Alkalihalophilus pseudofirmus: one gene and its partner. The protein of the gene in region 1 interacts with the protein of each later gene in a pairwise test. Links are inferred from orthologs where the notes say so. Each region holds a gene or a part of one and is shown in the gene's direction. Other genes may lie near its edges.

Evidence for each region.
Region 2: the proteins of PQ478_RS16275 (region 1) and PQ478_RS13765 interact in binary tests that used the Escherichia coli proteins (3 or more experiments, as listed by UniProt). The link is inferred for Alkalihalophilus pseudofirmus from one-to-one orthologs.

The regions. Positions count from the first base shown.
Region 1 is NZ_CP117835.1:3,033,154-3,050,947, reverse strand. The notes cover bases 7,058-10,041. They hold PQ478_RS16275 (chemotaxis protein CheA), read left to right. Parts: upstream 7,058-7,497; coding sequence 7,498-9,585; downstream 9,586-10,041. Other genes in these bases: PQ478_RS16270 (chemotaxis protein CheW), read left to right, coding at 9,609-10,041; PQ478_RS16280 (EAL domain-containing protein), read left to right, coding at 7,058-7,251. Also shown: PQ478_RS16310 (UvrD-helicase domain-containing protein), read left to right, coding at 1-935; phosphonate ABC transporter, permease protein PhnE, read right to left, coding at 972-1,772; phosphonate ABC transporter, permease protein PhnE, read right to left, coding at 1,772-2,587; phnC (phosphonate ABC transporter ATP-binding protein), read right to left, coding at 2,580-3,356; PQ478_RS16290 (phosphate/phosphite/phosphonate ABC transporter substrate-binding protein), read right to left, coding at 3,450-4,418; PQ478_RS16285 (HAD family hydrolase), read left to right, coding at 4,650-5,465; more of PQ478_RS16280, read left to right, coding at 5,566-7,057; more of PQ478_RS16270, read left to right, coding at 10,042-10,055; PQ478_RS16265 (response regulator), read left to right, coding at 10,100-10,459; PQ478_RS16260 (MBL fold metallo-hydrolase), read left to right, coding at 10,575-11,654; PQ478_RS16255 (DUF3006 domain-containing protein), read left to right, coding at 11,680-11,958; PQ478_RS16250 (YhjD family protein), read right to left, coding at 12,038-12,406; PQ478_RS16245 (hypothetical protein), read left to right, coding at 12,659-13,252; PQ478_RS16240 (IDEAL domain-containing protein), read left to right, coding at 13,610-13,906; PQ478_RS16235 (FAD/NAD(P)-binding protein), read right to left, coding at 13,957-15,129; PQ478_RS16230 (GTP-binding protein), read left to right, coding at 15,259-16,458; and 3 more genes. UniProt on the Escherichia coli protein: Involved in the transmission of sensory signals from the chemoreceptors to the flagellar motors. CheA is autophosphorylated; it can transfer its phosphate group to either CheB or CheY.
Region 2 is NZ_CP117835.1:2,570,683-2,578,124, reverse strand. What follows is about bases 4,356-7,351. They hold PQ478_RS13765 (protein-glutamate methylesterase/protein-glutamine glutaminase), read left to right. Parts: upstream 4,356-5,305; coding sequence 5,306-6,397; downstream 6,398-7,351. Other genes in these bases: PQ478_RS13755 (chemotaxis protein CheD), read left to right, coding at 7,052-7,351; PQ478_RS13760 (chemotaxis protein CheC), read left to right, coding at 6,421-7,059; PQ478_RS13770 (MinD/ParA family protein), read left to right, coding at 4,356-5,171. In the rest of the region: flagellar biosynthetic protein FliR, read left to right, coding at 1-7; flagellar biosynthesis protein FlhB, read left to right, coding at 7-1,098; flagellar biosynthesis protein FlhA, read left to right, coding at 1,128-3,164; flagellar biosynthesis GTPase FlhF, read left to right, coding at 3,161-4,321; more of PQ478_RS13770, read left to right, coding at 4,314-4,355; more of PQ478_RS13755, read left to right, coding at 7,352-7,442. UniProt on the Escherichia coli protein: Involved in chemotaxis. Part of a chemotaxis signal transduction system that modulates chemotaxis in response to various stimuli.

The DNA.
Region 1 (17,794 bases):
AACGACTGTTTTATGTGGCAGCGACACGTGCAAAAGATTACTTAGTTATGATTGGGAACGGGGATGGCGCAAAAAAATCCTGGCTTCACCTTATTGAAGAGGCAAGAGACTGTGGGCCATTAGAAGACTATATAACGGTCGTAAATGAGATCTCTGAGCAGCTCCCGCATCATGCAGAGAACCATTTGTATAAGGGAACGGAGCTAGCGGCGAAAAAAGAAGTTCTCTATCCTCTGTCAGTGTCTGAGATCATGACGTTTATTCATCAACCTGAAGAATACTATGAGAAGTATGTCTTAGGAGTAAATGAGTCTCGCCGCTTAAGAAGTGATGCGGATGCCGATCAAGAAAAAAGAGAGCAGCAAGTAGACCCTGCAGTTGTTGGGACGCTCGTTCACAGGGCTTGTGAACTAAGGGATCATGGCTTTGGAGCCCAAGAAGCAATCACAGAAGCGATGAACTATGTGGATGAGCTTAATGACACAGCTTCTGTTAAAGAATCCTATGAACAAGAAGTGACTGAATTAATGGAAACATACAGTGAAGCTCAGCAAACGGAACTCGGTACTCCTGTTGAAAATGAATGGTCATTTGCAACAGAAATTGCCGGCGCTGAGGTCATTGGAGAGATCGATAAAGTCGTCGAAAGAGACGGCTGCTTGCATATTATTGATTTTAAAACGAATCGAATTAAGCGGTCAGGCAGTGAGTGGCTTGCAGTATATGATGTCCAGTTATACCTTTACAAAATGGCTTATGAACAGGAGACAGGACACACCATTTCTACCATGTCTCTCTATGTGTTAAGAGATAAAGAAAAACCTCTGCACACCATTCATGTAGAAAAAGAAAAAGAAGTATCAATTAAAAAAGCGATTCAAAGATTGGTTTATTTACGTAAAACAAATGCAAATCTTACAGACTATTTACTATAACGGAAAGCGGACAAGCTGCTGGCTTGTCCGCTTTTTCTATACAATCCGTTTTCTAATCATCGCACTTAACGAGTCAATGATCGTGACGACCACAACGATAACGACAAGAATCATTCCAACTTCGTCCCAGTTACGATTTTGTGTAGCGATCGTAATTAATGTTCCAATACCGCCGGCTCCAATAATACCTAAAATCGTCGAAGCACGAACATCAATTTCAAATCGGTAAATCGCATACGATAAGAATTCAGGAATAATTTGCGGAATAATCCCGTAGAAGAGGACTTGAAGCTTATTTGCCCCATTAGCTTCAAGAGCTTCGACTACATTCATATCAATTGATTCAATGACTTCACAATACAATTTGCCAAGCATTCCGATCGAACCAATTGCAATCGCTAAAACCCCTGCAAAAGGAGAGGGGCCGATTGCAGCAACAAACATTAACGCAAGAACCAGCTCCGGAAAGGCACGAATGGCGTCTAGCAGCCATTTTGAAAAGGTATTTAATAGTTTGTTTTTAACCATATTACTCGCAGCAAAAAAACCAAAGGGAATGGCTAATATGGCTGCAAGCAGAGTTCCGGTATAGGCCATCTGCAGCGTTTGCCACATCAGCTCCATTACTTTTCCAAAAGCGGACCAATCGGGTGAGAACAGCTGGGGGATCACCCGGCTGAAATTGTCAATCGAACGCTCGCTGAATACCCGAGTCCATCTAATATCAATTCCTATAAAGGTCCATAAATATACAGCGATCACTGTTGCTGTAATAAGACTAAATCCAATCCATTGTTTCTTCGTTCTTTGTTTCTTAAGTGTCAGCTTATGTTCCATTAGACAAGTCTCTCCCTTATTTTATTACTGATGTAATCAATGATGACAACAGCAATAAAGATGATGAGAATAATCGTCATCACACGCGGGTAATTGAAGAAGCTTACTTGCTGTTGAAGAAGCAGCCCCACACCGCCAGCCCCGACAAATCCGAGAACGACAGAGGCCCTCACATTAACTTCAAATACATACAAACCAAATGAAACAAACTGAGGCAGTACTTGCGGCATGACCGCATACCAGATCACTTGCAGCGTGTTCCCTCCTGATGCGCGAATGGCTTCAAGCGGATTGGTGTCTATAGCTTCAATCGTTTCATACATTAACTTTGCTAAAATCCCTAATGAGAATATAAAAAGGGCCATAATTCCGGGGAAGACCCCTACACCAAAAATCCCTACAAAAATAACTGCTAATAGAATATCCGGGATTGTACGCAAAACATTCATGATAAAGCGGACAGGCTGGTGAACCCATTTACTAGGAAACAAGTTGGCAGCAGATAAAAGAAAAATAGGAATGCTTGCGAGCGCTGCAAAAGTGGTTGCGATGATCGCCATTTGAATAGTCTCAGCAAGGTATTCCCACACTTGCGGAGCATAACTCCAATTGGGAGGGAAGAGGTCCTTTGCCACTCGCTCAAATCCTGACCAGCCGTCAATAAAATCGATAAGAGATGATTCTGTTGCAATTGAGGTATAAATATATAAACCAATAATAGCAAGGAGAATAACCGACATTTGACGTTTGACTTTTACAGAATAGAGCGCAATAGATGTTCTGTTATTCGTTTCATTATTTATTCCGTTACTCATCATCTTGACCTCCTACAAGGTCATCCTCTCTGATCTTTCGTCCATATATCTCTTCAAAAGTTTCTTCCGTTACTTCACTCGCAGGCCCATCAAACACAACTTCACCAGCACGCATCCCGATAATGCGGTCAGCATACTCCATCGCCATATCTATAAAATGTAAATTAACGATCGTTGTAATCTTGTCTTCTTGGTTTACTTTTCTAAGATACGTCATTACCTGATGCGATGTCGGGGGATCAAGACTAGCTACCGGTTCGTCGGCGAGAATGATTTTTGGCTGCTGCGTAAGAACCCTGGCGATCGCTACGCGCTGCTGCTGGCCGCCGCTAAGTTGATCGGCGCGCTGGTGCATTTTTTCAGCGATATTCACACGTTTTAGGCTGCGATGAGCGAGCGCAAGATCTTCTTGAGAATAAAGGCTTAATAAACTTTTGAGAGTTCCCGTATGACCGAGGCGGCCTGAAATGACATTTTTCATCACCGTTGATCGTTTGACGAGATTGTAGTTTTGAAAGATCATCCCTACTTTTGTGCGAAGTTCACGAAGCTTTCTCTGATTAAATGAAAGAATATTTTCATCATCTATAAGCAGCTCCCCCTCAGTTGGTGTAACAAGGCGGTTCATACTGCGGATGAGAGTCGATTTTCCCGCACCGGATAATCCAACAATGACGACAAACTCTCCTTCATTGATTTTGAGATTAATATTTTTTAAGCCTTGTGTACCATTTGGATAAACAAGAGATGTCTGTTTAAATTCAATCATGATAGTACCCCTTCCTGATGTAAGCCTGGCAAATAAAAAGGAGGAGAATCATTCCTCCCCCTTCGTCATGTTAAAGGTTATTTGTGAACCTTGTTAATCTAAAGAAATTGCTCCATCATCTTTGAACTTTTCATAGGTGCTGCGGACCACATCGTAGTCGCTGTCAGCTGCTTCATCAATGCCTGTCCAGTTATAAACTTCATCCATAATCGTAAGCATTTCTTCGTCGTCATTGAAAGATAAGAAAGCGGCACGAATCTGCTCGATAAAGTCAGCCGGCATGTTTGTGTTAGCGCTGATCGTGTCATTAGGAATATCAGCTGTGAAATCAAGCTGCACTAACTCATCCATTGCTTCAGGATAATCGCCCTCAATCGCTGTACGTGCATCTTCAAATGTAGTGGCAACATCAGCATCGCCTTCAAGAACCATAATCATGGCATTGTCATGTGAACCAGCTTGGATTAAATCGCTGAAATAATCTTCTACAGCTTCTACACCATACTCATCCATTAACTGAGCAGCAGGGAATAAGTAGCCGCTTGTTGAAACGTTATCTGGGAAGGCCCATACTTTGCCTTCAAGATCTTCGATTGATTCGATGCCAGAATCTGCACGAACAGTATATTGTGCTCGGTATGTAGAAGAACCGTGGCGAACAGATTTTAGAATAGCTTCAACGTTGTCATAACGCTCGGTTGCAAGAACATAACCGAAAGCTGGGATAAAGCCGATATGAACACGATCATTTCCCATTGCTTCAACTAATGCTGTATAGTTCGTCATTACTTGTCCCGATACTGGGATTCCTAATTCCTCAGAAAGACGATCAGCTAGCGGTGCTACTGTGTCAGCAATCTTGTCTGAATCTTGTGATGGTACAAAGCCCATAATCAGTTCATCAGGCAGGCCTTCAGCAGCTCCTGCATCCTCTTCAACTTCTGTATCTTCCTCTTGTGGCTCTGGATCTTGGGTTGCTGTTGTTTCCTCATTACTCTCCCCACAAGCAGCGAGCATTAATGCGAGCAGCATCATAAGTAAAGCAGTCATCACTTTTTTCATTTCTTTTCCCCACCTCGTATGTATTTGTTTGTCTTACAGCTGTGATTATGGAGGATAGACAATGACAAATCTACACATTGTGCCGTATTTTTACACATTGTTTATAATCGCTTTACAAATTTACATCTTTAACAATATCTTTAAGTTTTTTGTAGAAAACTGTAAAAGAACAGCGTGTGATTAATGTTACGATGACTATATGTGTTTAATTTTTTTGAAAGGAGAATGTCTGTGCTAGAACGGTATGATTTGATTATTTTTGATTTAGACGGAACGTTATATGAGGGTGGGGAGCATTTTGAGTATTATGCAAATCACTTAAAACAAAAAGTAAAAGAGGATCAGCAAAAAGAGTTTGCTTCTGATTACGAGAAGATGAAAGAAGGGGAGCACCCCGTTACGATTGGGAAAGCCTATGATGTAGAGAAGGATCTTGTTTTAACAATCGACCCTATGACTCTCCTTGTGACGGAGGCCTTGAGATGGGATGGCTCTCTTTTATCAGAACAAGAAACACGGGATCTTTATCAAGAAAACCTTAATTTTGATTTTGAGTCGATGATTGCGATAGGAGATGGCTGGTGGCTTCCTTTTGTATGTGCGAAGCATTACGGAGTAGAAGATTGTTATTCAAGTTATGTAGCAACAAAAGAATTTATGGTGACTGATGCCTTCACTCTCGATCCGCTGCCGGGGTTAAAAGAATCACTTGAAAGACTTGCCGCTACAACCTCGGTCGTTCTTGTGACAAATAGCGATATCGATGACGTCAATCGTCTATTACATGAACTGCAATTAACAGATATGTTCAAAGAAGTGATTCCGTCGGCTAAAAAGCCAGTTGAGACGAGCCGGTTGTTTACGAAGCTGCTTGCCGATTATCAGGTTGAACCAAATCGCACGGTATCAATCGGTGATAATTACATCAATGATGTGGCTCCCGCTGTTTTACTAGGCATGGATGGCTTGTACATACACCCGGATGCGCCCCCTTCTTTTCATAAGAATGTAAAAGTCATCTCATCTGTTGTCGATTGTTTTCACTGAAGCTGACCTGTTGGTTGGCTTTTTTTAGTGAGTTCTGATCATGGTATAATGAAGTATATAATGAATGGAAAAGATTTCTAAGGAAAGAGTGGATAACGCGATGAAATTCGATGAAACACAAGCCGGGTTCTCCGATTTAGAAAAAGAATATATGTCTTTATTTGAACACAGCCCCTATCTGCTGCTGGTGATTAATGCAGCAGGTGAATGTGTGAGGGTAAATGAAGCAGGGCTACATATGAATGAGTGGACACGTAAGGAAATTATCAATCAAAAAATTGAACATCTGACCGATATATATGATGAGAAGGCGTGGGATGAGGTGATGAGCGGGAACGTATCCCACTCGGAGAAGGCTGGTAGTGTTGATTACACTCACTCTTATGTATATACCTGGATTCCAACCATCATTGAGCATAAGGCGGCAGGGGCAGTTGTTCTCGGAATGAAAAAATCAGCAGCTGAGTGCAGCGAACAACAAGATGAAGTCTATCGTCTCGCAAACGAAGACCCATTGACGAACCTTCCGAATAGACGCTGTTTTATGAACTATCTAGAAAATAAATTACTTCATGCTGCTGGAAGCAAGGAGAAACTAGCCGTTCTGTTTATCGATCTAGATCGTTTTAAATATGTTAATGATACGCTTGGTCATCTATTTGGAGACCGGGTACTCAAACATATTGCTGAACGCTTGCAAGCTCATCTCCCTGAGAAATCTATGATCGCTCGTCTTGGGGGAGATGAATTTGTGGTAGTAATGACAGATGTGAAGGAAAAAGAAGAGCCTGTTTCATTAACAGAAGATCTCTTAACGATTATTCGTGAACCTCTGATTATGGATGGATTTGAATTTACCTTAACAGGCAGTGTAGGGATTGCATTGTCTCCTGAAAATGGAATCGATGCAGAAGCTTTGCTTACTTCAGCGGATGCTGCCATGTACCGTGCTAAGGCTAAGGGGTCGGATCGGCTGGAAGTTTATAATCGCGATGTGTATCAAGAGTTCTCAAGGTATTTTCATGTGGAGAATGATTTGAGGAAAGCAATTGACCGAGGAGAATTTGACCTCTATTATCAACCACAATTCTGTTTAGAATCAGGGGATGTTTGTGGTGAAGAGGTGCTTGTCAGATGGAAGCACCCAATAGAAGGAACGATTAGCCCTGGTGAGTTTATCTCGATTGCAGAAGAAACCGGTCTTATTATTCCAATTGGAGAATGGATTTTAAGAGAAGCATGCCGGCAGAAAGCTAAGTGGATTAATGAAGGCTACCCTAAAGTACCGATGTCAGTCAATCTTTCTTTGAAACAATTCCTCCAACACAATATTGTTCATACCATCGAAAAGATCTTAAAAGAAACAAAACTGCCTCCAGAATATTTGGATTTAGAGATTACAGAAAGTGTAACCGTTGATTTAGATCGAACGCTGGATATATTAAACCAATTAATTAAAGTTGGGGTCAGGATCAGTTTAGATGATTTTGGGACTGGATACAGCTCTTTGCAGTATGTAGGGCAGCTGCCCGTCCATGAATTGAAAATTGATCAGTCATTTGTCAAGAAGATCGGGAAGGGGAAAGAAGGAGAAGCCATTATATCAATGATCATTCATCTAGGCCGTTCCCTGGAGTTAAAGGTTATTGCAGAAGGAGTGGAGACAAAAGAGCAGCTTGATTTCTTACAAAAACAAGGCTGTGATCTTGTTCAGGGCTATTATTATGCGAAGCCGCTTTCCACAGAGGAATATGAACAATATTTAAGGTATAAAGACCTATGTTGATGGAATATCACCTTAAAGGATAAAACCGCAGCTTCCAGGAGTTTTTTACCGTAATGCCTTTTGTGAGGCAGTATATCCCCTTTATCTACAAGGATGAGTCTTGAAATCGGAGAGAAAAGATATTCAATTTTTACTATGAATAAATACTCATGTTTTAGGAAAATGTGCTATGATAAAAGAAATAGCAGTCGGCAGGTTCCTCTTAACATGAAGGACTAAGTGACCATTGAGGTGAACAAGAGCTTGATGAATTCAGAGTATTTAGATGTGTTTCTTGATGAGAGTCAAGAACATTTACAATCGATCAACGACCATTTACTAAAATTAGAACAAACTCCGGATGATCTATCCATTGTCGGTGAGGTCTTTCGTTCTGCTCATACACTTAAAGGAATGGCAGCAACAATGGGTTTTGAAGATTTAGCACACTTAACTCATAACATGGAAAATGTACTCGACCTTATTCGCAATCAAAAATTAAGTGTTACGTCCGAAGTGATGGATGTCGTTTTTTTGGCAGTAGATGACCTTGAAGCGATGGTACAAGACATTGCTTCTGGCGGAGAGGGCAAGCGTGATGTTTCTGCCGTTGTTTCAAAGCTTGAGGCAATTGAGAAGGGTGAGAGCCTAGAAGCAGCATCCCTTGCGGAAAAAGAAACGGCAGCGGCCGCAGCAACTCCAGCTGCTGCTAATGTTCAGCTGACTGAAGTGTATGATGAGTTTGAAAGAACCGTGCTCGAGCAGTCTTTTGAACAAGGGTATTATGCCTATCAGATTGAAGTAACATTAGATGAACAAGCGATGTTAAAAGCAGCGCGGGTATTCATGGTGTTTGAAGTATTAGAGCAGGTTGGGGAAGTCATTAAATCAACTCCAAGTGCTGATCAATTAGAAGAAGAGAAGTTTGATGAGACATTTATGGTAACGCTTGTCTCAAAGGTTGAAGCTGAGGAAATAAAGCAGCGTATATTAAAAGTTTCAGAGATTACGAATGTTGTAGTCCAGCCGGTTGAAAAAGCTGACTTGACGAGTAAAGAAGAAATGCTCGCAGACGGTGAGAAAAGCACCAGCTCTGAACCGACAGAGCAAGCAGCACCGTCTAAACAACCAACCGATAAAAAGAGCCCGGCAAGAAAAGAAGCAGGAGTTCAAACTAAAGCTGAAACTAAAAAAGCAGGACATGAATCAAATAAGACGATTCGAGTGAATATTGAACGTCTTGACGTTCTAATGAATTTATTTGAAGAGCTTGTGATCGACCGAGGAAGACTAGAGCAAATAGCTAGTGAATTAAAGAATAATGAACTTAATGAAACGGTTGAGAGAATGTCACGAATCTCTGGAGATTTGCAAGAGATCATTCTAAATATGAGAATGATGCCTGTTGAGCAAGTTTTTAACCGATTTCCTCGTATGGTTCGCAGCTTGTCAAAAGACTTAAACAAGAAAGTGAACCTTGAGATTGTTGGTGCCGATACAGAGCTTGATCGAACAATTATTGATGAAATCGGCGATCCATTAGTTCATCTGTTGCGAAATTCAATCGATCATGGAATTGAAACGCCTGATGTTCGTTTGGCTAATGGAAAGTCTGAAGAGGGTACGGTTAAATTAAAGGCCTACCATAGCGGAAATAATGTGTTTATTGAAATTGAAGATGATGGAGCCGGGATTGATCGTCAAAAAATCTTAAATAAAGCTTTATCTAATGGAGTGGTAACAGAAGAAGAGGCAGAAAAGATGACAGATCAGCAGGTCTTTGGACTGTTATTCTCCTCTGGATTTAGTACAGCTGAGAAAATAACAGATGTGTCAGGCCGAGGCGTGGGTCTTGATGTTGTTCGTAATACATTTGAATCATTAGGCGGCATCGTCACGGTTAATTCCGTACTTGGCAGAGGTTCTATTTTCTCTATTCAACTACCGCTTACGCTATCTATTATTGATGTCATGTTAGTAGAAGTACAAGAAGAGAAATACGCTATTCCGTTATCCTCTATTGTTGAAACAGCCATTGTTAATAAGCAGGATGTTTACAGCGCTCACAATCAAAAAGTGATTGATTTCCGCGGTAAAGTGGTCCCGCTTGTGTTCTTAAAAGATATATTTGAAGTTCCTGGTGAGTCGCAAACGGAAGACTTTTATTCACTTGTTATCATTAATAAAGGTGATAAAGTAGCAGGGCTTGTCGTTGATTCATTAATTGGACAGCACGATATCGTACTAAAATCTCTAGGAAACTATCTGACAAACGTGTTTGCCATTTCAGGAGCTACGATTTTAGGAAATGGCCAAGTGGCTCTTATTGTAGATACCAACGCATTAATTAAGTAATGAACGAGTGAGGGGGCCTTCGTGTGTCTAATGAAACAGCTGCGAGAACAGAAATGAAAGTCATTGTTTTTCAATTAAAAGACGAGGAATATGCCATCGAAGTAGATTATATTCAATCGATTGAACGGATGCAGCCCGTCACTAGAATTCCAAGCACATATCCCTTTGTCACCGGTGTAATGAATTTAAGAGGTGTTATTACACCAATTATTAACCTTAGAAAGCGATTTGGCATTGAAGAAAAAGGGTTAGATGAAGCGACGAGAATTCTTGTGATCCAAAAAGGTTACATTGAGATTGGTTTTATCGTTGATGGGGCAAACGATGTCATTGATATTCCAGTTGATAAAATAGAGCCGACCCCTGAAGTGGTCGGCGGCGTTGAAGCTGAATACTTACGAGGTGTAGTCAAGCTTAATAAGCGTTTATTTACGCTCTTAAACTTGGAAAAAGTGATACAAGAATCGTAATGAAAGAAATAAATACATAGAGCAAAGGTGAAGAGGTGATTTAGATGGCGTCTGTATTAATTGTAGATGATGCGGCATTTATGCGAATGATGATTAAAGATATCTTATCTAAGAATGGGTTTGAGATTGCTGGAGAAGCGGCTAATGGAGCAGAAGCAGTCAATCAATATAAAGAATTAAAGCCCGATTTAGTCACAATGGATATTACTATGCCTGAAATGGATGGAATTGAAGCTCTTAAAGCGATTAGAGAGACAGATTCTTCTGCAAAAGTGATTATGTGTTCTGCAATGGGACAGCAATCAATGGTGATTGATGCCATTCAGTCTGGTGCAAAAGACTTTATTGTTAAGCCATTTCAAGCAGACCGTGTGCTAGAATCCATTAATAAAGTGTTAGGATAAACGTCAAAAAGAAATCATAGCCAAGTGCCATGATTTCTTTTTTTCTTGTATAATTAATGATTGTAATGAATCAAGCTTTGATATAGACAGGCGAAAAAAGGGTAGGGAGATTGAAATGAGGACGGTATTATTTACGATTTGTTTGATGTTGCTGCTGAGTGGATGCAGTGAGATAAGTCAAACCTCTGAAGAAAAAACGGTAAAGGAGATTGGCGAAAAAGAACTGATCGTAACGTTTCTAGACGTAGATCAAGGAGATGCAACGTTATTGCAAACGAAAGACTCGACGGTTTTAATTGATGCAGGCAGACATGACAGGGATGAAGTGGTCTCTCTTCTTAAAGAGGCGGGGGTTACTGAACTTGACTTGTTTGTTGGAACTCACCCACATGCTGATCATATCGGCCAAGTGGCTCAAGTACTAGCTGAATTTCCCGTCACAGAAGTGTGGATGTCTGGTGACGATCATACGACTAGAACGTTTGAAAGAGCGATTCAGGCTATTGCAGATTCGGGCGCTGACTATTATGAGCCGCGAGCAGGTGAAGAGTTTGAAATTGGTTCTTTAACGGTTGAAGTGATTAATCCCACTGAATTAACAGGTGATTTTCATGAAGGAGCTATTGGGCTTCGAATGGTGCATGGTGAGATAGCGTGGCTGTTTATGGCTGATATTGAAAAAGAAATTGAGTTGGAATTAGTGGATAATGGAGTGAACCTTCAGGCCGATGTTATCAAGTTAGGGCATCATGGCTCTTCTACCTCAAGCGAGGAGGCGTTCTTACGTAAGGTGGATCCAATGTATGCCGTTTACTCTGCAGGAGCAGATAATGAATATGGTCACCCTCACCGGGAAGTGATCGAGAGAATTGATAAATTAAATCTTGAGTGGTATGGAACAGATCTTCATGGGTCGATTCAAATGATCAGTGACGGCAGCAGTATATCAATACATACGGAAAATAATCAGCAGTCTGCTCTAAATGAGGACGGACCTAGTGACAGCTGTATAAATATAAATGAAGCTTCTATAAACGAGTTAACAATGATTGTTCATATCGGAGAAGAAAGAGCCCAGCAGCTTATAGACATGCGACCTATTACAAATTTGAACGAATTAACAGATATTAATGGAATTGGTGATGGGAGACTCTCTGAGATTATAGAAGAAGAGCTAGCTTGTTTGAAGAACTAACTGCTGATTGTATAGGAGGGATAAAATGATTGCTGTACTTGATCGCATTGTAGATAACAAAGCAGCTGTGCTGCTTGTTGGTGAAAGCGAAAAAGAATACACTATACCACTAAGTGATCTACCGCCTGATGTATGTGAAGGAGATTCCTTTGAAGTAGAAGTAAACATGCAAGGTGAGAGGGAGCATGCACGTCTGGTCATTAATAAGCATATGAAAAAAGAAGAGCGAATTTCCGAATCTCCTGTCACTGATATGCTTAAGCAGCTAAAAGCGAATCAAAAAAGCCGTTTTAAGAAAAAATAAACCTAAAAAAGCAGGAAGGTGAGTCACTTTGCGTGATTCACTTTCTTTTTTGTCAGGAGAGTAAGAGGGGGGTTTTTAATTAAGAAGGCTTTCTAAATGTAGTAAAGCAGGATGTAACATAATCATGCACTTGGTTTTTTAAATGAGCATTTAAAACCCTAGTCACTCCTTCATATCCTTTATGACGGTAGTAATATTCACTAAATAACCCCTCTTGTTTTCTGCTGTCAATGGTAATGTGATGGGCATGCAAATAAGTCTTCATCGCTTTTAGTTCTTTACTGATATGATCAAGAACGGATTTAGTTAGTTCGAGATAAGGGTGAGCTAATTTTAAATTAGCCTGCTCTAGGTACGAAAAGTCGCGTTCAAGAACTTGCCTGGCTACTAAAAGTAAAATATAGTGATGAAGGGCTTGATGCTCGTCACTAGTCAGCTTCGCCATCATCTTCATCCTCCTCATACGAACTTATGTTCTTATTATATGCAAAAGGCCTTAAAAAAACAACTAGTTAATAATGGAAAAAGCAAACTAATTAAAAATGAATGAATTAAAAATAAACTAATTAAAACTGAACTCTTTTGCACAGCTCCTGCATGATAACGTTGAATCGATTATGATATAGTGTAAACGAAAACATTAATCTTAAAAGATTGGTAATAGAGAAAAAGCAATACATAAACGAAGGGAGCTGCTAGTATGACTGATGGTGAACCATTTAACCAAGATTTAAAAAAAGAGCTTGAGGCAACATTCTTTATTAAGATAAATCAATTAAACAAAGAAGCGGATTCATATTATAAGTTAAATGAACTTCAAAAAGAAGCGGTAATGAAGGAGGTCATGAAAGAGCGAACAGCAGCATGCAAAGGGCTTGATGAAAGAGCAGGCGGCGCGAATATGATGAAGTGGGTCGCTTATTTATGTACAGCACATCAATACACCGTATCTCATTATGACTCCTGGCTTGACTATGAAGATCTGGCCTTCTATGTAAAAGGAGATGAAGTTGGCTTTTCCTTAATTAAAGCCGACTGCACTAAGCTTCCTGAAGGTGATCGAGAAAAAGTGTTAACTGAGAAGTATAAAGCATTATTTGACCGTCTTCGTCCGGTAATAGAAATGGTTGCCCTTACCTCGACTTTACCTATTCAGCAGGCTTTTGGGCTTCTATGTAATCCATTCTATAAGCAGCAAGAGGCGTGGATGGTGACCGCTGATGATGAGAGAAAGAAACAAATAAATGACGATCTGCACACGTTAAGAGAGGTCGACTGCGAGGTTTCGGCTTAAAAAGAAATCCATATGATGTAACCTTTCGCTATGTGGACAGCTGGTGGGAGCCCATAGAGCCGGTTAGAGTAAAAGCAGCGTGCTGCATGAGTTATGTGAAGGAGGGCGGCAAGAAGTGCTATGCATGTCCTAAACTAACGAAAGAAGAACGGAAAGCCCGCGGCGAAGAAATAAAAAGAGAAAAATCAATGTAATTTTAACGACAGACAGGCAGGCTTAGAAATAAAGCTGCCTGTTTTTTAGTAGTTTTAGGCAGGTTAAAGAGGATAATTTTTTCACAAGAAAGATGTGTGAATGGTTTGAAAATAGCAGTGAAGGGTATAGTAGAACAAAGAGAAAGCTAAGGAGGGATACGCAATGAATAATCACTTTGCGATGGATAACAACGTTTACCGACAATTAGAAATTATTAAGTCACTTCAAAAACGTACAGAATCAACAGTCCAGTCTCTTTACGCCCAGGCCGTTCTTGAATATTCAATGTACCACTTTAAGAAATCTCAATTACTGATTTCAATCGATCAAGCACTAGAGTCCGGAGATCGAGAAGCGTTCTCTGCTCATTCCCTAGCATATAAAGAGCACATCGAAAATCATAAAAATGGGAAAATGATTATAGAAAATGGATATGAGCTTCACCTCACATTTGAATAGTTTACACTTGAAAAAGCATCTGCTCATACATACGATGCTTTTTCAAGCTGTCAGCCGCTATGTGCAGCTATTATTCTTTCTGCGCCTCTTCTAGCTCCGGATATATTTCTAGCAACTGGTCCTAAGGATAATTCTGCTAGTGCCCCTAAGACAAAAAGATTTTCACTCCATTCTAGCGTATGATCATCTACAATTGGATAGCCGCAAGTATGACAAGTTAAATGCTCTTCTTCTATCGTTTGGGTGAGCCAGTCCATACCAGGTGGATTAGGGTGAAAGCCTGTAGCTAAAATTACTTTGTCGCCGTACCAAGAAGTGCCATCTTGAAAGGTCAAATGAATACGCCCATCATAATACGTTTCAGCTATTTCATTCACTATCGACTGCACTAGACCTTCTGATTCAGCCCTTCTTAGCATAGTGCGCAGCTCAGCCGGAAGCGAACCGCGGTTTCTAGCCTGTTTAATCAGCGATCTTCTTTGATCGTATGATTTTTTCTTCAAGAAATGCCGCATATATTTTGGTCCGAGCCATCCTGGATGTGAATCAAACTGCTTTACTCGAAATGGATGTCTAGTCAAAAGGGTTACCGGGTTTTTTAACTCACTACTTAATTTTAATGCGGTTTGAACACCGCTGATTCCCCCTCCTGCTACTAATACTTGATCTTCTTCGGAGGTTATGCACTTGGTCTGATCAAATATATGCTCGATTTTCGCTCCTTCTTCTTTTAAGCTATAGGCAAAATCTGGCCAAATAGGCTGTTCACCTACTCCTATAGCAAGAACAACATGTCTGCTTGTTATCACCTCCCCGCTCTCTAATTGAATCATCCAGAAATCCGTATTCTTCTTTAAGCCGTTTACACGCCCCTGAACCCAGCTTTGCTTAATTTGATGATCTTTAATTAGATGTTCACAATGCTCGTTGAATAATGAGAGCTTTGGCCGGTCATAAGGAGGAACAAAAGCTTGTTGCTTATGTAGATTTTTTTTCTTCGCAAAGGCCTCTAGTCCAAATGGTTCTGGCTGCAAATGATGAATAGAAGGAGAGCGCAAATAAGACATCCCCACTTTTTTCGTACAATGTTTCCACATCGCTAAAGGTTCTTCGTGCGGGTCGATAATGGTTAGCTGCTCAATCGGAACATATTTTTTAGCCAAGAGGTAGCTGGCTAACGTAATCCCTTGAATACCGCCACCGATAATTACCCAATCTTGCATAACGGACACCCCTTTCAAAACGTAATAATTACGATTTAATTTCTAATCTTACAGAAAAATGATTGATTTGCCAAGCATAAAATGATAAAGTTTAAATCGTAATTATTACGTATTAGGGTGTGAGTGAGAATGAATAAACTGCCTGTAACGGTGTTAAGCGGCTATTTAGGAGCAGGGAAAACAACGATTTTAAATCATATACTACATAATAGAGATGGACTTAAAGTAGCTGTTATTGTAAATGATTTGAGTGAGGTAAATATTGATGCATCCATGGTGAAGAGTGGCGGAGGGGTTTCGCGGGTCGATGAAAAACTAGTGGAAATGTCGAATGGCTGTATTTGCTGTACATTAAGAGAAGACTTGCTCGTTGAAGTCGAAAGACTGGCAAACGAAGGAAAGTACGACTACATTCTGATCGAATCTACAGGAATCGGCGAACCTATGCCAGTTGCTCAAACATTTTCCTATGCAGACGAAGCAAGCGGTATTGATCTAACAACAGTTTGTCGCTTAGATACAATGGTTACAGTTGTTGATGCCTATCGCTTCTGGCATGACTATGAATCAGGAGAATCATTGCTTGATCGAGGACAAGCCGTCAATGATGAAGATGAACGTGAAATAGTTGACCTTTTAATTGATCAAATTGAATTTTGTGATGTCTTGCTATTAAATAAGTGTGATCTAGTAAGCAATGAAGAGATAGATGAGATGGAGCAAGTGCTGCGTACGTTACAGCCTCAAGCAAAGTTCTTAAGGATTTCAGAAGGAAAAGTAGATCCAGAAAATATTTTAAATACTGGTCTGTTTGATTTTGAGAAATCCAGTCAATCTGCTGGCTGGTTAAAAGAGCTTCAAACAGAACATACTCCAGAAACAGAGGAATACGGTATATCAAGCTTTGTCTATAGAAGGCGTAAACCATTTCATCCTGAAAGACTTATGAATGCTATCCAAGATTGGCCAAGTATGATCGTGCGTGCTAAAGGGATCGCCTGGATTGCGACAAGAAATAATATTGCCGCTCTATTAAGCCAGGCAGGGCCATCTATGGTATTTGAACCTGCCGGGTTATGGGTGGATGCTATGAACGATGCGGATAAAGCAATCATCCTTGAAGAAGAGCCTGAGATTCGTGAGCGGTGGGATAAGGAACATGGAGATCGAATGACTGAGTTAGTATTTATAGGTCTTGAATTGGATCGAAAGGAAATAGAAGCGTATTTTGATCAATGCTTAGTAACAGAGGAAGAAATGAACCAAGACTGGACAACATTTAACGACCCCATTCCAGCATGGACAGATGTTGTTGAAGTGCAATCATGAAGTGCAAACATGAAGTCCAATCGTTTTAAAGAAACAAACGGCAGTTTATCATTGCCGTTTGTTTTTTTAGGTTTCAAAATGTGTAATGAGGGAACAAACAACATAAGAACAAATGATAACAAAGGAGTGAAACTGTATGTGGACAATCCTCATTATTATTTTAATACTATGGCTGTTGGGCTTTAGCTTTGAGATAGCCGGAAACCTAATTCACATTTTATTAGTGATTGCACTTATTGTCTTTATCGTTCGCATGTTAACGGGTAGAAGGGCTTAGCGGTCCTATCGTAGGCAGAAAAAGAGAGAAGTGGGCTGTTTTTACAGCAGCCACTTCTCTCTAATCTACGCTTAATCGTTTGTTAAATGATTGTATGCATTAAGCAAAATTGGCTCAGACTGTACATATACTTTAAACAAATAATGAAGAGCTGCATCTTCATTCATTGGCTTTACATGCAAGTTACTCTCTAACAGGTCCCTATAGGCGGACATTAAAAAGCGATCATGCTCGATTAATTTTTTCATACGATTGGCTTGAAATTCCATTGTCGATCTAGCCTCCTTACGAACACCCTCTTCTCATTATCATATGAGATTGAAAAAAGATACGTGCCCTCCCTACATATAAAAAATAAACGTTTTAATAAAAATCATGATGAAAAGGTGAGAATGATGAAGCAAAAAGGATGCCAAACAGAATATGACACGTTAAAAACCGTCTTACTTTGTGAACCAGACTATATGAAAATAGAAGAAGCGATTAATGATACACAAGAGCATTACAAAGAAGAGAATATTAACGTTGAAAAAGCGAAAAGACAGCACGAAGCACTTGTTTCAACATTAAAGAGAGAGCAGATCGATGTCCATTTACTTCCCGCAAGAAAAGATTATCCAGAACAGGTCTTCACAAGAGATATTGGTTTCACAATTGATGATACGATTTATGTAGGAGCGTTGAAAAGAACGATTCGTCAAGGCGAGGAGAAAGTTTTAAAACAATTCCTAGAAGATCATGAGTACTCCTATACAGAGGTAGAAGGAGGAACGATTGAAGGTGGTGACGTCATAATAGATGGAAGCCACATTTATGTTGGGGACAGCAGCCGTACATCAAGGCTGACCGTCGACCAGCTCAGAGCTGCTCACCCGAATCATGAGATCCACTTAATAAAGTTTGATGAGAAGTATCTTCATCTAGATTGTGTATTTAATCCCCTTTCCAATGATACGGCATTAATTTACCCGGAGGCAATTGATGATGAGGCGGTGAGATTGTTAGAGGAACGATATCAATTAATTGAAGTATCAGAAGAAGAACAATTTACTTTAGCGA
Region 2 (7,442 bases), 470 kb from region 1 along the record:
AGCATAATGGCTTTTCTTCGGATGAATCTGCAATTTTTTGCAGATGAAAAAACTGAAAAAGCAACACCTAAAAAAAGGCAGGATTCCAGAAAAAAAGGGCAGGTTGCTAAAAGTACAGATGTTAATACAGCTATTATTCTTCTTTTAGTCTTTTTATTTTTATGGTTTTTTGGCGGAGCCATCATAGGATCTACGTTGATGGATTTAATGAAACATGTATTTCAAACGTATCTCTTAATGGATGTCACTCCAAGAAGTTTTGAAGCCATGTTTAAAGAAATTGTGATGGAAGCGGCCGTTGTGTTACTTCCAATTATGCTTGTGGCAATGGTTGCAGGGGTTGCGGCGAGCTACATTCAAGTCGGTCCATTATTTACCACTGATCCGCTTAAAATGAAGCTCAGTAAAATTGATCCCATCAAAGGATTTAAAAGAATCTTTTCTGTACGAGCTATTGTTGAATTGCTGAAATCCTTATTAAAAATAGCTTTTGCTGGTGTGGTGGTATTCGTTATTCTGTGGTTTAACTTAGAAGATGTCCTTCTGTTAAGTCAAAAAGCGGTTGCTGATGGATTTTATGTCATTGCCCAGCTGACCGCATTAATGGGTGTAGCTGTTGCTGTCTTGCTTTTGTTTTTATCGATCCCAGATTATCTCTATCAGAAATATGACCATGAAAAGCAAATTAAAATGTCCAAAAAGGATATTAAAGATGAGCACAAAAACATGGAAGGGGACCCGAGGATCAAATCAAAGCGTAAGCAAAAGCAAATGGAAATGGCGATGCAGAGAATGATGCAGGAAGTCCCTAATGCAGATGTCGTTATCACAAACCCGACTCATTATGCGATTGCTTTGAAATATGATGAGGAAAAAGCGGATGCTCCGATTATTGTTGCTAAAGGTGTAGATTATGTAGCCCAGAAAATTAAAGGGATCGCAAGTGAACATGACGTGGTGCTGGTTGAAAATAAGCCGCTTGCACGGGCACTGTATGCCAACGCTGACATAGGAGATCAAGTGCCGGAGGATATGTTTAAAGCTGTAGCCGAGGTGCTTGCTTATGTGTACCGTTTGAAAAACAAGCAAGTGAATTAAATTTGTATGAAAGTTAGGAGAGAAGTTTTGTGAGGCCAAGAGACTTATCGGTATTACTGGGCGTTATTTTAATTGTCGTTATGCTCATTATTCCATTACCACCAGGGATACTGGACTTTTTAATTATTATAAATATTTCTCTTGCGCTCATTATCATTTTAGTTGCAATGAGTACAAATGATTCACTGCAATTTTCGATTTTCCCGACCTTATTATTACTCGTCACTTTATTCCGGCTGGGACTAAATGTTTCTACGACGAGGTCTATTTTAGGTAATGCAGAAGCAGGAAATGTTATCGATACATTTGGTAACTATGTGGTAGGCGGAAACGCCCTTGTCGGGTTTGTTGTCTTTTTAATCTTAATTATTATTCAGTTTGTGGTTATTACCAAAGGGGCTGAACGTGTATCAGAGGTTGGAGCGAGATTCACCCTAGATGCGATGCCTGGTAAACAAATGAGTATTGATGCTGATTTAAATGCAGGAATGATTTCTGATGCTGAAGCGAAAGGCCGTCGTGAGCGTATTGAAAAAGAAGCTGATTTTTACGGGGCGATGGATGGTGCGAGTAAATTCGTAAAAGGTGATGCAATTGCAGGTATTGTGATTGTTATCATTAATATGATTTTTGGTCTTGTTATTGGGATGATGCAAATGGGAATGGATCTTGGAACTGCAGCAACGACGTATACCCTTCTTACAGTAGGCGACGGTCTTGTCAGTCAAATTCCAGCCCTGTTAATTTCTACAGCAACAGGTATTATTGTCACACGTGCCGCCTCAGATGGTAACTTGAGCCAAGATTTAACGAAACAGTTATTTGCCTTTCCGAAAATGCTTTACGTAGCAGCAGGGACGATTTTCTTATTAGGGGTAGCAACACCGATTGATAAATTTGTAACGTTTACGGTGGCTGCACTGCTTGCCTTTGGGGCCTTTCAACTGTCTAGGATAGAGAAGGGCTCCGTTGAAGAGGAAGAAACAGAAGAAACGGAAGAAGAAAAAGATGATATGAAATCACCGGAAAGTGTGGTTTCCCTTCTGCAGATTGATCCGATTGAATTCGAATTTGGCTACGGGTTAATTCCTCTTGCGGATGCAAATCAGGGCGGGGATTTGCTTGATCGAGTGGTCATGATCAGAAGGCAAATGGCACTAGAACTCGGTATGATCGTTCCGGTTATTCGGATTCGTGATAATATTCAGCTTCAGCCAAACGAGTACACGATTAAAATAAAGGGTAATGAAGTAGCAAAAGGTGACCTTTTGCTCGACCACTATATGGCGATGAGTCCTGGTGTAGAGGATGAATCAATTGTGGGTGTTGAGACAGTCGAACCAGCATTTGGTCTGCCGGCTCTCTGGATTGGTGAAGAAATGAAAGAACAAGCGGAACTCTCAGGTTATACAGTAGTGGACCCGCCTTCTGTCGTTTCCACCCATTTAACAGAAGTGATCAAACGCCATGCCCATGAATTATTAGGTCGTCAAGAAACGAAACAGCTTGTTGAACATCTACAAGAAACGTATCCCGCTTTAGTGGAAGAAGTGACGCCTAATACGTTATCTACTGGAGAAGTACAAAAGGTGCTGACCAACTTATTGAAAGAAAACATTTCGATTCGTAATTTGCCGATTATTTTTGAAACATTGGCTGATTACGGGCAGATGACAAAAGATATGGATCTCGTTACAGAGTATGTAAGACAGTCTTTATCACGGCAGATTTCTAGGCAGTTTACAACTCCAGGGGAACCTCTCTATGTCATCACATTAAGTGGAAGTGTAGAAAAGAAAGTTGCTGATGGAGTTCAGCAGACCGAGCATGGAAATTTCTTGTCAATGGATCCTAATGTATCGCAGCAGATCTTAGAATCAGCTGCCGGCGAAGCTGACCGTCTTCAAGGAATGGGTCAAGTGCCTGTCATTCTTTGTTCCCCTGCTGTCAGAATGTATGTGAGACATTTATTAGAACGCTATCTTCCGCATGTGCCGGTCCTTTCTTATAACGAATTAGAAGCAAATGTAGAAGTTCAAAGTGTTGGAGTGGTGAATGCAGAATGAAAATAAAAAAATATACAGCAGCCTCTATGCACGAAGCTATGAAACTAATTCGAGCAGAACTAGGTGATGAAGCGGTTATTCTAAGTTCAAAAGAAGTAGAGTCGGGCGGGTTTCTAGGCTTCTTTACAAAGAAGAAACTTGAAGTCGTAGCAGTCATTGACCCAATGCCTGATTATAAGCCGGCAAAAAGAAATGAGGTAAGAAGAGCACCTGCTGTCTCCTCTGTACAAGTCGAGAGGAATATACAACCAGCCGAGAGAGCAGGACGTTCTGATGAAGATCTAGTCAAAGAAGTGAATGAATTAAAAAAGCTGATAAAAGAAATAAAGCCTGCACAAATGCTTTCTGAACAAGAATATCCTCTGCCCTTTCAAACAATAGAGAACCAACTAAAAGAGCAGGGGGTTTCACGCTCCATACGTGCTGAAATTTTAGGAACTCTCCTTAACGAATGGTATAAAAAGCCGGAACAAGATAGAGACCCGAAAGCTTTACTAAATCAAACCGCAGAATGGCTGAAAAAAGAGCTGTCCATATTACCTGTAGGCGGCCTTCGCTTTGAAAAGAAAATCATTAATATTGTAGGTCCTACCGGGGTAGGCAAGACAACAACCATTGCAAAAATAGCCGCAGAATGTGTGTTAAAACAGCAAAAAAAGGTAGCTCTTATCACGACCGATACCTATCGAATTGCAGCGGTCGAACAGTTGAAAACATACGCCAAGATTTTGAATATCCCGATAGAAGTTGCTTATTCAATAGAAGATTTTAAAAAAGCGAAAGATTTATATAAGCATTTTGATGTGATTCTCGTTGATTCTGCAGGAAGAAATTTTAGAAATAAACTTTACGTCGAAGAGTTATCTAAAGTCATGGACTTTACTGAAGAGGCAGAAACTCTTCTTGTTTTAGCCTTAACTTCTAAATATGAGGACATGAAGCAGATCATTGCTCAATTTTCCCTGCTTCCTATTAAACAAGTTATTTTTACAAAGCAAGATGAAACCTCGTCATATGGTGCCTATATTAATGTCCCGCTAGAATTTGGCTTAGGTGCAGCTTATATTACCAATGGTCAAAATGTACCAGATGATATGAAAGAAGCAACGATCGAACAATTAATTGAACCCGTATTAAAGGAAGCTGAACATGAATGATCAAGCAGAAAGCTTACGACGCATTGTAAGTCATTCGGGCGGACCGGGTGCTAAAGTAGTCGCTGTAGTAAGTGGCAAAGGCGGCGTAGGGAAGTCGAATGTATGTCTTAATTTTGCTCTTAGTTTAATTAAACTTGATAAAAAAGTAGCTATTATTGATTTAGATATTGGAATGGGCAATCTTGATATCTTAATGGGAATGCAATCAAAACGAACGATTGTTGATCTGCTGAAGAGTGAATGGACGATTTGGGATATTATTGAGAAAGGTCCAGAGGATTTATCTTACTTAGCAGGAGGTTCAGGTTTTTCTGAATTGATAGAGCTTAAAACGGAGGACATGGAACGCTTCCTGACTCAATTAAATGCATTAGAGACGGAATATGACTATATATTTCTTGATATGGGGGCAGGTGTGACAAAGGAAGGCTTGAAGTTTATTCTTGCCGCTCATGAAGTGATGGTTGTGACAACACCTGAACCTACTGCGATGACCGATGCTTATGCCATGATTAAATACATCTATTTACAAGATGAGACAAAAGAAATAATGGTGATTGTTAATCGGTGTGAAACAAGCCGAGAAGGAGAACAAACGGCAAGTAACTTTAAAAGAGTAACAAAAGAGTTTCTAAGAAAAGAAATTAGTGTACTTGGAAGCCTGCCAGACGACCGCTCTGTCAGCCGAGCGGTCAAAGCACAAAAACCGTTCGTTCATTTCGATAAAAAATCGAATATATCAAAAGCTATGAGGGAAATGGTTTTACGTTATACAGGTACAAAAAGACCTAAACCCAGCTATTCTTTTAGTCAACTTATTAGAGGACTAAAACGAAAAATAGTTGATTAAAAATAGTTGATTAATGAAAATGAAGTTAATGAAAATGAAGTTAATGAAAATGAAGTTAATGAAAATGAACAATAATGAATGAACAATAACGAAAGATAAACAACGAAATGAAAGAACGCAGGAAGACAGTCCATATGAAAGAGAGAGGTGATCATATGGTAGAGCAGATCAACGTTTTGGTAGTAGATGATTCTGCATTTATGAGAAAAGTAATCAGCGATATGTTGAATAAAGACCCCTATATACATGTTGTAGGTACAGCAAGGAATGGAAAAGAAGCCCTCACAAAACGTGTGTCTCTTGCTCCGGATGTCATTACCTTAGATGTAGAAATGCCTGTAATGGATGGGATATCGACACTTGAACAATTAATGAAGCATGATCCTATTCCTGTGGTTATGATCAGCAGTTTAACAAAAGAAGGAGCTCTTCAAACGCTTCTTGCTATGGAGCTTGGTGCTGTAGATTTTGTTGCAAAAACGTCAGGAGCCATATCCCTAGATCTGCATGTGATTGAAAAAGAAATTGTGAAGAAAGTAAAGCTCGCGAGTCAAGCAAACCTAATGAATAACACAAGTGGGCGCCATATACAGCAAATACCTTCATACCGTCCTTTTGTGACTAAGCACTCAACAAGCAGCAGCAATAAAAAAATGATTGCTATTGGAACATCCACTGGCGGACCTAAGGCATTAAAGGAAGTATTAACAAACCTGCCCAAAGAAATTGATGCACCGATTGTCATTGTTCAGCATATGCCAAGCGGATTTACACAATCTTTAGCCCAACGTTTAGATACGATCTCTCACATTGATGTGAAAGAGGCCGCTGGCGGGGACATCCTTCGAAATGGAACTGCCTATATTGCACCTGGTGGTTCGCATATGGAAATAATGAAAACGGGTCAAGCGTATTCTATTCATCTGAATAAAGGTGACATGAGAAGAGGGCATAGACCTTCAGTGGATGTCTTATTTGAATCACTAGCGAAGTTTCCAGACTTACAAAAAATTGCTGTTATTATGACAGGCATGGGTTCAGACGGCAAAGCAGGTTTAGAGAAGTTAAAAGAAAACGGCCTTTGTTTTTCTATTGCTGAATCGGTTCGTACATCGGTAGTATACGGGATGCCAAAAGCAGCAATCGAAGCACAGTTAGTTGATGAAATAAGTGATCTTGATAAGATAAGTGACCATATTATGCGTCATCTTAATCAATTTAAATGAAGGGGAGTTATCCATTGGGTGAATTGAGAGATCTAAATCAGCTTAAGCCATTTCATTTAGATGTGTTAAAAGAAATTGGGAATATTGGGGCTGGTCATGCAGCTACTTCGCTTTCTACATTATTAAGACGCAAAATAGATATGAAGGTTCCTAATGTTAGAGTGGTTCCTCTGCAGGATTTACCTGATCAAGTTGGGGGAGCAGAGGCGGAGGTAGCTGCTATTTTTTTGCGGATTGAAGGCGATGCGCCAGGCAGCATGTTTTTTTTATCAGAGATCGACCAAGCCGAGCGCTTAATTCGATCACTTATTGAAGACGAGGATTTTCAATTAAAGCAGCCTCCGTTTGATCAAATTGGACTATCTGCTTTACAAGAAGTAGGAAATATCCTCTCAGGCTCTTATCTTTCATCGTTAGCAGACTTTACTAAACTTAATCTTCAGCCTACGGTACCTGGTTTGAGTATAGATATGGTCGGAGCAGTATTAAATTATGGTCTGATGTCAATCTCTGAAGTGAGTGACCATGCGCTTGTTATCGATACTCATATAACAGAAGCAGACAATGAGAGTGAAGAAACGTCAGGTCATTTCTTTCTATTGCCAGATCCTGACTCATTTCAGGTGATTTTTAAAGCTTTAGGGGTGGACGTGGATGAGTGAGGTAATCAAAGTGGGGATGGCAGATTTAAAGCTTGCCGCACCGCCCAATACAATACGCACCTCTGGATTAGGGTCTTGTGTAGGTGTGGTCATCTATGATGAAATGACAAACATTTCAGGCATGGCCCATGTGATGCTCCCTGATTCAAGTCAATCAAAACAAGTAACATTAAATACAGCGAAATATGCAGATACAGCGATTAAAGAATTGTTTAACAAAATGATCGCTGAAGGGGCACGATCTTACTCCCTTAAAGCCAAGATGGCGGGCGGTGCACAGATGTTTACCTTCCAAAGCGGCAGCGATGTGATGAGAATCGGACCAAGAAATGTAGAAGCAGTTAAGCTTGCATTAAAACAATTGAGGATCCCAGTATTGGCGA